3 regions of the Streptomyces sp. NPDC058401 genome follow, and region 2 is predicted to be linked to each of the others. Evidence: riboswitches for the same ligand, from Rfam matches in the RefSeq annotation. Region 2 holds a riboswitch; each other region holds the start of a gene.

Region 1 (3,269 bases), on a different contig from region 2:
AGGATCTGCACGACGCCGAAGGAGGAGAACGTGAACAGGAACACCATGAGCGAGGCGGCCGCGACGGCCGGGACCAGCGCGGGCAGCGTCACCCGGCGCCAGGCGGCGAACCGCCCGGCGCCGAGCACCCGGGCGGCCTCCTCCTGGCGCGGGTCCAGCTGCGCCCACAGCCCGCCGACCGTGCGGATGACCACGGCGTAGTTGAAGAAGACGTGCGCGAGCAGGATCGCCCAGACGGTCGTGTCGAGGCGGATCCCCCACACCTCGTCCAGCAGACCGTTCCGCCCCACGAGCGCCAGGAACGCGGTGCCGACCACGACGGTCGGCAGCACGAACGGCACCGTGACGAGCGCCCGCAGCAGCTGTTTGCCGGGGAACTCGAAGCGCGCGAAGACGTACGCGCCGGGGAGTGCGATCAGGAGCGTGAGCGCCGTGGACGCGAGCGCCTGCCAGGTGGTGAACCAGAGCACGTCGCCGATGTCGGGCCGGGCCAGCACCTCGCCGATCCGGCCGAACTGCCAGCCGGCGTCCGTCTTGAGCCCGCGCCCGACGATCGCGGCGACGGGGTACGCGAAGAACAGCCCGAAGAAGACGAGCGGCACGGCCATCAGACCGAGCCTGACGGCCGTGGCCCGCCCGCTCTCCTTCGGAACGCCGCTCACTCGTCCTACTTCACGACGAGGGCGGACCAGGCCTTGACCCACTGGTCACGGTTCTTGGCGATGGCCTCCGGGGCGACCGTCTCGGGCTTCTCGATGACCACGCCGTGCTTGGTGAACAGCTCGGGCAGGACCGCGTCCTTGGTCACCGGGTTCACGAACATCTGGAGCGGCATGTCCTCCTGGAACTTCTTGGAGATCAGGAAGTCCAGGAGCGCCTTGCCGCCCTTCTCGTTCTTCGCGCCCTTGAGCAGACCGGCGAACTCGGTCTGCCGGAAGCAGGTGCCCGTCGCGACGCCCGTGGGGGCCTCGGCCGGCTGCGGCTCGCCGTACAGGACCTCGACCGGCGGGCTGGAGGCGTAGGAGACGACCAGCGGGCGGTCGCCCTTGGCCTTCTTGCCGCCGGCCGAGCCGGAGAACCGCTCGTTGTAGGCCTGCTCCCAGCCGTCGACCACCTCGACGCCGTTGGCCTTGAGCTTGCTCCAGTAGCCCTCCCAGCCCGCGTCCCCGTACTTGCCGACGGAGGCGAGGAGGAAGCCGAGGCCGGGCGAGGAGGTCGCGGCGTTCTCGGTGACCAGGAGGTTCTTGTACTCCGGCTTGATCAGGTCGTCCAGCGTCTGCGGCGGGGCGAGCTTCTTGTCGGCGAAGTAGGCCTTGTCGTAGTTGACGCAGATGTCTCCGGAGTCGACCGGGGTGACCCGGTGCTCCTTGTCGAGCACGAACTCGGGCTTCACGTCGGCCAGCCCCTTGGCCTCGTACGGCGTGAAGATGCCGTTGTCGAGGGCGCGGGAGAGGAGGGTGTTGTCGACGCCGAAGAACACGTCGCCGCGCGGGGAGCCCTTGGTGAGGATCTCCTGGTTCAGGGCCGCGCCGGCGTCGCCCGACTTCAGGACCTTGACGGTGTAGCCGCTCTGCTGCTCGAACTCCTTGAGGACCGTGTCGGTCACGTTGAAGGAGTCGTGCGAGACGAGGGTGATCGTCTTGTCGTCCGCGGCCTTGTCCTTGGCGTCGCCGCCGCAGGCGCTGAGCGTGGTGACGCCGAGCGCGGCCGCGAGCGCGACGCCCGCCAGCTTCTTGGTGGTGCTCATTGGTGCATTCCTCCTGGGATGTCCAGGAGAAGACGCGGCCCTGCCCGGCGCTCTGTGGAGCGGACGCCGGGCAGGGCGCAACAGCTTGAGTGGTGACCGAACTTCCTACCCCGAATGACCGGGGCGAGGTTCAGAGGGTCTGCGGTGACGGATACCGCACTCTCAGCGCTGTGGCGCTCCCCTGTCGGAATATGAAATTGGTTGTTCGGCCACAGGGTACCCCGTGGCCGAAAGCAAACCTCAACTGGCGAAAATCAGCGCTCCGAGGCGGCGAGCTGGCCGCACGCCCCGTCGATCTCCTGCCCGCGGGTGTCGCGGACGGTCACGGGCACGCCGTGGCGGGCGATGGCGTCCACGAACGCCTTCTCGTCCTCGGGCCGCGAGGCGGTCCACTTCGAGCCGGGCGTCGGGTTCAGCGGGATCAGGTTGACGTGCACGCGCTTGCCCTTGAGCAGCTTGCCGAGCAGGTCACCGCGCCAGGCCTGGTCGTTGATGTCGCGGATCAGGGCGTACTCGATGGAGATCCGGCGGCCGGACTTCTCCGCGTACTCCCATGCCGCACCGAGCACCTCGCGGACGTTCCAGCGGGTGTTCACCGGGACCAGGGTGTCGCGCAGCTCGTCGTCCGGGGCGTGCAGGGAGACGGCGAGGCGGCACTTGAAGCCCTCGTCGGCGAAGCGGTGCATCGCCGGGACCAGGCCCACGGTGGAGACGGTGATCCCGCGCTGGGACAGGCCCAGGCCGTCGGGCTCCGGGTCGGTGAGGCGGCGGATGGCGCCGACGACACGGTTGTAGTTGGCGAGCGGCTCGCCCATGCCCATGAAGACGATGTTCGACAGCCGGGCGGGCCCGCCGGGGACCTCGCCGTCGCGCAGGGCGCGCATGCCGTCGACGATCTGGTGGACGATCTCGGCGGTCGACAGGTTGCGGTCGAGGCCGGCCTGGCCGGTGGCGCAGAACGGGCAGTTCATGCCGCAGCCGGCCTGCGAGGAGATGCACATGGTGACCCGGTCCGGGTAGCGCATCAGCACGGACTCGACGAGCGTGCCGTCGTGCAGCTTCCACAGGGTCTTGCGGGTGGTGTCGTCATCGCAGGAGATGTGGCGCAGGACGTTCATCAGGTCCGGCAGCAGCTCCTGCTGGAGCTTCTCGCGCGAGGCGGCGGGGATGTCGGTCCACTCGGCCGGGTCGTGCGTGTACCGGGCGAAGTAGTGCTGGGAGAGCTGCTTGGCCCGGAAGGGCTTCTCACCGATCGCGGCGACCGCCTCCCGGCGCTCCTCGGGGGTGAGGTCGGCGAGGTGCCGGGGCGGCTTCTTCGCTCCACGAGGGGCGACGAAAGTGAGCTCTCCCGGTACAGGGCGGGCCATGGCAGGTACTCCTTGTAAGACGAAAGGCGCGCCGCAGAAGCAGCGCGCCCTCCAAGAGTAACCGCCCCGCCTGCACGGGCGCCTTTTCGCAGGTCAGCCGGTGCCGACGAACAGGGCCAGCAGCAGCCACACCACGGGGGCCGTCGGAAGCAGGG
Region 2 (3,269 bases):
GGTCGCGCCCGATCCGGATGCCCGCCCGGTAGAGCCCGCGCGGGCCCATCGACGGGTCGGCCTGGTGGAGTTCCCAGACCGCGGAGGTCTGGGTGACGGTCACGTCGTCGAGCACGCCGAGCGATCCGATGATGACACCAGCAAGCAGCAAACCGCTCATGTCGATGTTCGGGTAGAGCCCGTGGATCAGCCCGGTGTTGTCGTCCGTGTTGCCGCTGAGGAACGCCCAGTCGATGAACAGCGAGCCCAGCAGGCCGATCAGCAGCAGCGAGATGATGGTGCCGAGGACCGCCACCGAGGTCCGGGCCGTCAGTCCGTGGCACATGTAGAGCGCGATCAGCATGATCGCGCTGGCTCCGACCACGGCCACGACCAGCGGATTCGACCCCTGCAGGATCGCCGGGAGGATGAAGAGGGTCAGCACCGCGAAGCTGACGACGAGGGCGATGAGCGCGAACAGTCCGCGCATCCGCCCGACGATGACGACCGAGAGGGCGAAGATGCCGGCGAGCAGGGCCATCGGCAGCTTGCGGTTCACGTCGATCACGGAGTACTGGAGGTCCCGGGGCGCGTCCGGCGCGTAGGCGACCACCACGTCCTGGCCGTCCGTCAACTGCCGTGGTGCGCCCGGCTGGATGATCTCGATGAACTCGCGGCCCTTGTCGGGGCCGCTGCCGACCTTGACCGTGGCCTTCTTGCACTCGCCGTTCTGCGCGGCGATGGCCTCGCGCCCCTCGGGAGTGGAGGCGTCGCCGGTCGGCGGTACCTGTGCGGCGTTCACGGATTTGCAGTCGACGTGCTGGAGCGCGACGACCGTGCCCTGCTGGGTCTGCCGGTCGAAGCCGACGCCGGTGCGCTCGTGACCCGGCGCACCACCGGGCCAGAGCACCACCATGCCGATCACGACGGCCGTGGCGAAGGGGATCAGCACGGCCGCGATCACCTTGCGCAGGTGCTTCGAGACGGGGGCCGCCGGGCCGTGGCTGTGCGCATGGCCGTGGGAGTGGCCGGAAGGGGCGGCGGGCGAGTGACCGGGGTCCGCGTGCGCGTGGTCAGCGTGGCTGGAGTGACCTGCGTGACCAGCGGGATCCGTGGGTTCGGTGGGGGGCTGCGGCGAGGACGTCACTGGCTGATCATCGCAACAGATGAGGGGGCCCACTGTTCAGCACGCCACACATGACGCTAGCGTGGGGGCTACTTTGCACAACGCGGGAGCTCGGAGCACCGGGCTGAGAGGGCGCTGATCACCGTTCGCATTCGAATATGCGTACGGGAAGAGGCTGCGTCGACCGCCGAACCTGTTACCGGGTAATGCCGGCGTAGGGAGATTAGGTCTCATGACCATTCAGGACGCACGCACGCCTGCCGTCAGCCAGGACGCCGACGGCCAGACCGAGCGCCAGCCCGGCTGGCACAAGGGGTACGTGGCGGGCTCCCGCCCCGACATCCGGGTGCCGGTTCGTCAGGTCCACCTCACCAACGGCAAGGACGTGACGCTCTACGACACGTCCGGGCCGTACACCGACCCGCAGATCGAGACGGACGTGCGCCGGGGCCTGCCGCCGCTGCGCGAGAACTGGATCATCAGCCGCGGCGACACCGAGGAGTACTCGGGCCGCCCCGTGCGCCCCGAGGACGACGGCATCAAGCACACCTCGCCGCGCGGTGGCCTCAAGAACCTCGACGCGGTCTTCCCGGGCCGTCCGCGCCAGCCCCGCCGGGGCCGTGGCGGCGCCGCGGTCACGCAGCTCGCGTACGCCCGCCGGGGCGAGATCACCCCGGAGATGGAGTACGTCGCGATCCGCGAGAACGTCTCCCCCGAGGTCGTCCGCGAGGAGATCGCCGCAGGCCGCGCGGTCATGCCGGTCAACGTGAACCACCCCGAGATCGAGCCGATGATCATCGGCAAGCGGTTCCTGGTGAAGGTCAACGCCAACATCGGCAACTCCGCGGTCACCTCCTCGATCGAGGAGGAGGTGGACAAGATGACCTGGGCGACCAAGTGGGGCGCCGACACGGTCATGGACCTCTCCACCGGCCGCAACATCCACACCACCCGCGAGTGGGTGCTGCGCAATTCTCCCGTGCCGATCGGCACCGTGCCGCTGTACCAGGCGCTGGAGAAGGTCGACGGCCGCGCCGAGGACCTGACCTGGGAGATCTACAAGGACACGGTCATCGAGCAGGCCGAGCAGGGCGTCGACTACATGACGGTCCACGCCGGCGTGCTGCTGTCGTACGTGCCGCTCACCGCGCGCCGCAAGACCGGCATCGTCTCGCGCGGCGGCTCGATCATGGCCGCCTGGTGCCTGGCGCACCACAAGGAGAACTTCCTCTACACGAACTTCGAGGAGCTCTGCGAGATCCTCGCGGCGTACGACGTCACGTACTCCCTGGGTGACGGCCTGCGCCCCGGTTCCATCGCGGACGCCAACGACGCGGCGCAGTTCGCGGAGCTGAAGACGCTGGGCGAGCTCAACACCATCGCCAAGCGCCACAACGTGCAGACGATGATCGAGGGCCCCGGGCACGTCCCGATGCACAAGATCAAGGAGAACATCGACCTTCAGCAGGAGATCTGCGAAGAGGCGCCGTTCTACACGCTCGGCCCGCTGACCACCGACGTCGCGCCCGCGTACGACCACATCACCTCGGGCATCGGCGCCGCGATGATCGCCTGGTGGGGCACCGCGATGCTCTGCTACGTCACGCCCAAGGAGCACCTGGGCCTGCCGAACCGCGATGACGTGAAGACCGGTGTCATCACGTACAAGATCGCGGCCCACGCGGCGGACCTGGCCAAGGGCCACCCGGGCGCCCAGGAGTGGGACGACGCCCTGTCGGACGCGCGGTTCGAGTTCCGCTGGGAGGACCAGTTCAACCTGGCCCTCGACCCGGTCACGGCCCGTGAGTTCCACGACGAGACCCTCCCGGCCGAGCCGGCCAAGACCGCGCACTTCTGCTCCATGTGCGGTCCGAAGTTCTGCTCGATGAAGATCTCCCAGGACATCCGCCGCCAGCACGGCGGCGACCTGGGCGCCGAGGAGATCGAGGCGGGCATGGCGGAGAAGTCCGCCGAGTTCGCGGCCGCGGGCAACCGCGTGTACCTGCCGCTGGCGGACTGACCTCCCGCTGAGGCACATACGGACGGCCCGCGACACCGAGGGGGGAGTCGCGGGCCGCCGTTGCGTACGTCAGGCGAAGGCCGGGGAGCCCACGCCCAGCTTGCGCCGCGCGAACTCGAGGTTGGCGAGGACCCGGTCCTGCTG
Region 3 (3,269 bases), on a different contig from region 2:
GAGGGCCGACGTGAGGGTGAATCGGCGCGGGGTGAAGGGGCGGGCGATCTCCGGCAGTTCGCCGGTGGTCAGCAGGTCCGCCATCACGTCCCCGGTCAGCGGGGTCAGCAGGACCCCGTTGCGGTAGTGCCCGGTGGCCAGGTGGAGGCCGGGGAGTTCGGTCGGGCCGAGGAGGGGGGCGTTGTCCGGTGATCCGGGGCGCAGCCCCGCCCGGGTTTCCACCAGGGGGAGTTCGGTGATCCCCGGCACCAGTTCGTGGGCGTCGCGCAGGAGTTCGTAGACCCCGCCCGCCGTGACGGTGGTGTCCCAGCCGAGTTCCTCGCTGGTGGCGCCGACGACGAGTTCGCCGTTCTCGCGGGGCACGAGGTAGACGTGGCTGCCGCGCACCACGGCCCGTACGGTCCGCGACAGGAACGGCGCGTAGGACGGTGGCACCGAGAGGCGCAGCACCTGCCCCTTCACCGGCCGTACGGGGGCCACGGCCTCGGGCGGTACGCCGTCCAGCCGGCCGCTGAGCGAGCCCGCCGCCAGCACCACCTGGTCGGCGCGCAGCTCCGTACCGTCCGCGTCGTCGAGGACCGCGCCGCAGGCCCGGTCGGCGGCGGTCAGCAGCCGGGCCGCGCCGGCGCGGTGCAGGGTGACGCCGGCCCGTTCGCAGGCGGCCAGCAGGGCGGCGGCGAGGCGGCGGGGGTCGACCTGGTGGTCGCCGTCCACGCGCAGGCCGCCGCGTACGCCCGGAGCCAGCATCGGTTCCAGGCGGCGGCACTCGCGGCCGGTCAGCCACTCGGACTCCAGGCCGCAGCGGCGCTGGAGGGCGTGCAGCTCGCGCAGGTGCAGCCGGTCGTCGGCGTCGAGGGCGACGGCGAGGGTGCCGCAGGCGCGGTAGCCGATGTCCATGCCGCCGCTGGCTTCGGCGAGCTCGGCGGCGAACGCGGGGTAGCGGGCGGCGGAGGCGAGGTTGAGCCCGAGCAGGGTCTCCTCGCCGTAGTGCAGCTCGGTGACGGCGGCCAGCATGCCGGCCGCGACCTGGGCGGCGCCGCCGCCGGGGTCCGGATCGGCCAGCGCGGTGCGCAGCCCGCGCCGGGCCGCCCGCCAGGCGGTGACCAGGCCGATGATGCCGCCCCCGATGACGAGGACGTCGTGGCCGGGACTCCGGCCGTTCCGATATGAATGCATGGGCGTCCAGCCCCTCCCTTCGCCGGCATGACCCGGATCAGGTTCGTACGGTCGGAGGCCGGCCAGCCTCCCTCTCAGCCCGGTGCGCCCGGACTCCCGCGATAGGTTCGGTGCCAGAGTAACGCCGAGGCCGACGGCCGGTAAGGCTGCCTCCCCGGTGCCGGGGTGTGCCCGGCTCGCGGGAGGTTCCCGCCCGCTATTCCTGACGGACCGTCAGTTGATTAGGCTGGGCCGCGTGAGCGAGCAGACGGAACAGCAGACGCAACAGGCCGGCACCCCTCCGCGCGGAGTCGTGATCGTCGGCGCCGGCATGGCCGGGGTCCAGACAGCCGTCGCCCTGCGGGAACAGGGCTGGACCGGCCCCGTCACCCTGCTGGGGGCCGAACCCCACCAGCCCTACGACCGGCCCCCGCTGTCCAAGGCGGTGCTCCTCGGCAAGGCGGAGGACTCGGCCTTCGACGTCGACTTCGAAGAGCTCCGCATCGAGCTCCGGCTCGGCGTCGAGGTCACCGGGCTGCGCCCCGCCGACCGCGAGGTGGACACCGAGGCGGGCCCGGTCCCGTACGAGGTCCTCGCACTGGCGACCGGCGCCCTCCCGCTGACCCTGCCCGGCGCGGAGGGAGTCCCCGGGGTGCACCTGCTGCGCACCCTGGACGACGCGGCCCGGCTGCGGCCCGTCCTCGCGGCCGGCTCGGCGGTCGTCGTGGTCGGGGCCGGCTGGATCGGCGCGGAATTCGCCACCGCCGCCCGAGAGGCGGGCTGCGCGGTGACGGTCGTCGAGGCGGCCGACCGGGTGCTGGCGGGCGCGCTGCCCGCGGAGGTCGCCGAACCGATGGGGCGCTGGTACGCCCAGGCCGGCGCCGAGCTGCTGACCGGCGCGCGGGTGGCCTCCGTGGAGGCGGGCCGGGTCCTCCTCGCCGACGGGCGGGCACTGCCGGCCGGGGCGGTGGTGGTGGGCATCGGAGCCCGGCCGGCCACCGGATGGCTGGCGGGATCGGGAGTGGAGCTCGGTGCGGACGGGGCGGTGGTCGCCGACGAGCGGCTGCGCACCTCCGTGCCCGGGGTGTACGCGGTGGGGGACTGCGCCTCGTTCCCCTCGGGCCGCTACGGGTCCCGGCTGCTGGTGCACCACTGGGACAACGCCCTCCAGGGGCCGCGGGTGGTCGCCGCGGACATCGTGGCCGGGGGCTCCGGGGAGCAGGTCTACGACCCGGTGCCGTACTTCTGGTCGGAGCAGTTCGGCCGCTTCGTGCAGTACGCGGGGCACCACGGCGCCGCGGACGCGCTGGTGTGGCGCGGCTCCGCGGCGGACGACACCTGGTCGGTGTGCTGGCTGCGGGACGGGCGGCTGGTCGCGGTCCTCGCGGTGGGGCGGCCGCGTGACCTGGCGCAGGGGCGACGGCTCATCGAGTCGGGGGTCGCGGTGGACCCGGCGAAGGTTGCGGACCCGGGGGTTGCGCTGAAGTCAGCGCTGGGCTGACCCGGCGCTGACCCGGCGGGGCGCGGGTCGGGAACGGGTTCCGCCGGGGTACGGGGCCCTGGGCGCCCGGGCCCCGAGCCCCTGACCCGGCCCGGCCCGGGTCGGGCTGCGCCGGCTCCCGTTCCGGGCCCGCACCGTGCGGGTCCGGCCCCGCGGGGGAAGTCCCCTACCCGCCCTTCGCCCGTTCCCCGGGCTCCGCCCGGACCCGCTTCGGGGCTGCGCCCCGGGTCCCGTTCCTCGGGCTGCGCCCGGGCCTGCTTCGGGGCTGCGCCCCGGGTCCCGCCCCAGGGCTCTGCCCCGGACTGCGCGTCCCCGGCCCGGTTCCCCGGGTGCCCGGACCCGTTTGGGGCTTCGCCCCCGGGCCTGCGCCCGTCCCGATTCCCGGGCCTGCGCCCATCCCGAGTCCGTCCCGATGGCGGCTCGCTCCGGACCCGTCCGGCCCGTCTCCGGCCCCGGTCGCGGGGCCGCCGGGCCCCGGACGGGGTCGCTCGGGTACCGGCGGCCGCGGTGAGATGGCAGGCTTGTGCTCGTGACCGAGATTGACGCAAAGATCGATGCCCTTGTTCCCGCCTGGCTGTACCTCCCCGACATCGCGGAGATGCTCGACATCGAA

What was found. Region 2 has a riboswitch for thiamine pyrophosphate ahead of thiC (phosphomethylpyrimidine synthase ThiC). Riboswitches for the same ligand answer to the same signal wherever they lie in the genome.
Region 1: another riboswitch for thiamine pyrophosphate. It lies ahead of ACFWNV_RS09165 (thiamine ABC transporter substrate binding subunit); the one in region 2 lies ahead of thiC (phosphomethylpyrimidine synthase ThiC).
Region 3: another riboswitch for thiamine pyrophosphate. It lies ahead of thiO (glycine oxidase ThiO); the one in region 2 lies ahead of thiC (phosphomethylpyrimidine synthase ThiC).

The regions. Positions count from the first base shown of each region.
Region 1 covers NZ_JBHXKA010000017.1:51,338-54,606, forward strand. The annotation lists gene ACFWNV_RS09160 (ABC transporter permease) at 1-608, opposite strand, end outside; gene ACFWNV_RS09165 (thiamine ABC transporter substrate binding subunit) at 668-1,747, opposite strand; TPP riboswitch at 1,832-1,940, opposite strand; gene rlmN (23S rRNA (adenine(2503)-C(2))-methyltransferase RlmN) at 2,002-3,114, opposite strand; gene ACFWNV_RS09175 (phosphatidate cytidylyltransferase) at 3,208-3,269, opposite strand, start outside.
Region 2 covers NZ_JBHXKA010000006.1:72,380-75,648, forward strand. The annotation lists gene ACFWNV_RS03820 (YibE/F family protein) at 1-1,126, opposite strand, end outside; TPP riboswitch at 1,199-1,343, shown strand; gene thiC (phosphomethylpyrimidine synthase ThiC) at 1,338-3,125, shown strand; gene ACFWNV_RS03830 (glycosyltransferase) at 3,195-3,269, opposite strand, start outside.
Region 3 covers NZ_JBHXKA010000068.1:19,088-22,356, reverse strand. The annotation lists gene thiO (glycine oxidase ThiO) at 1-1,176, opposite strand, end outside; TPP riboswitch at 1,174-1,286, opposite strand; gene ACFWNV_RS23965 (NAD(P)/FAD-dependent oxidoreductase) at 1,412-2,656, shown strand; gene ACFWNV_RS23960 (Rv2175c family DNA-binding protein) at 3,186-3,269, shown strand, end outside.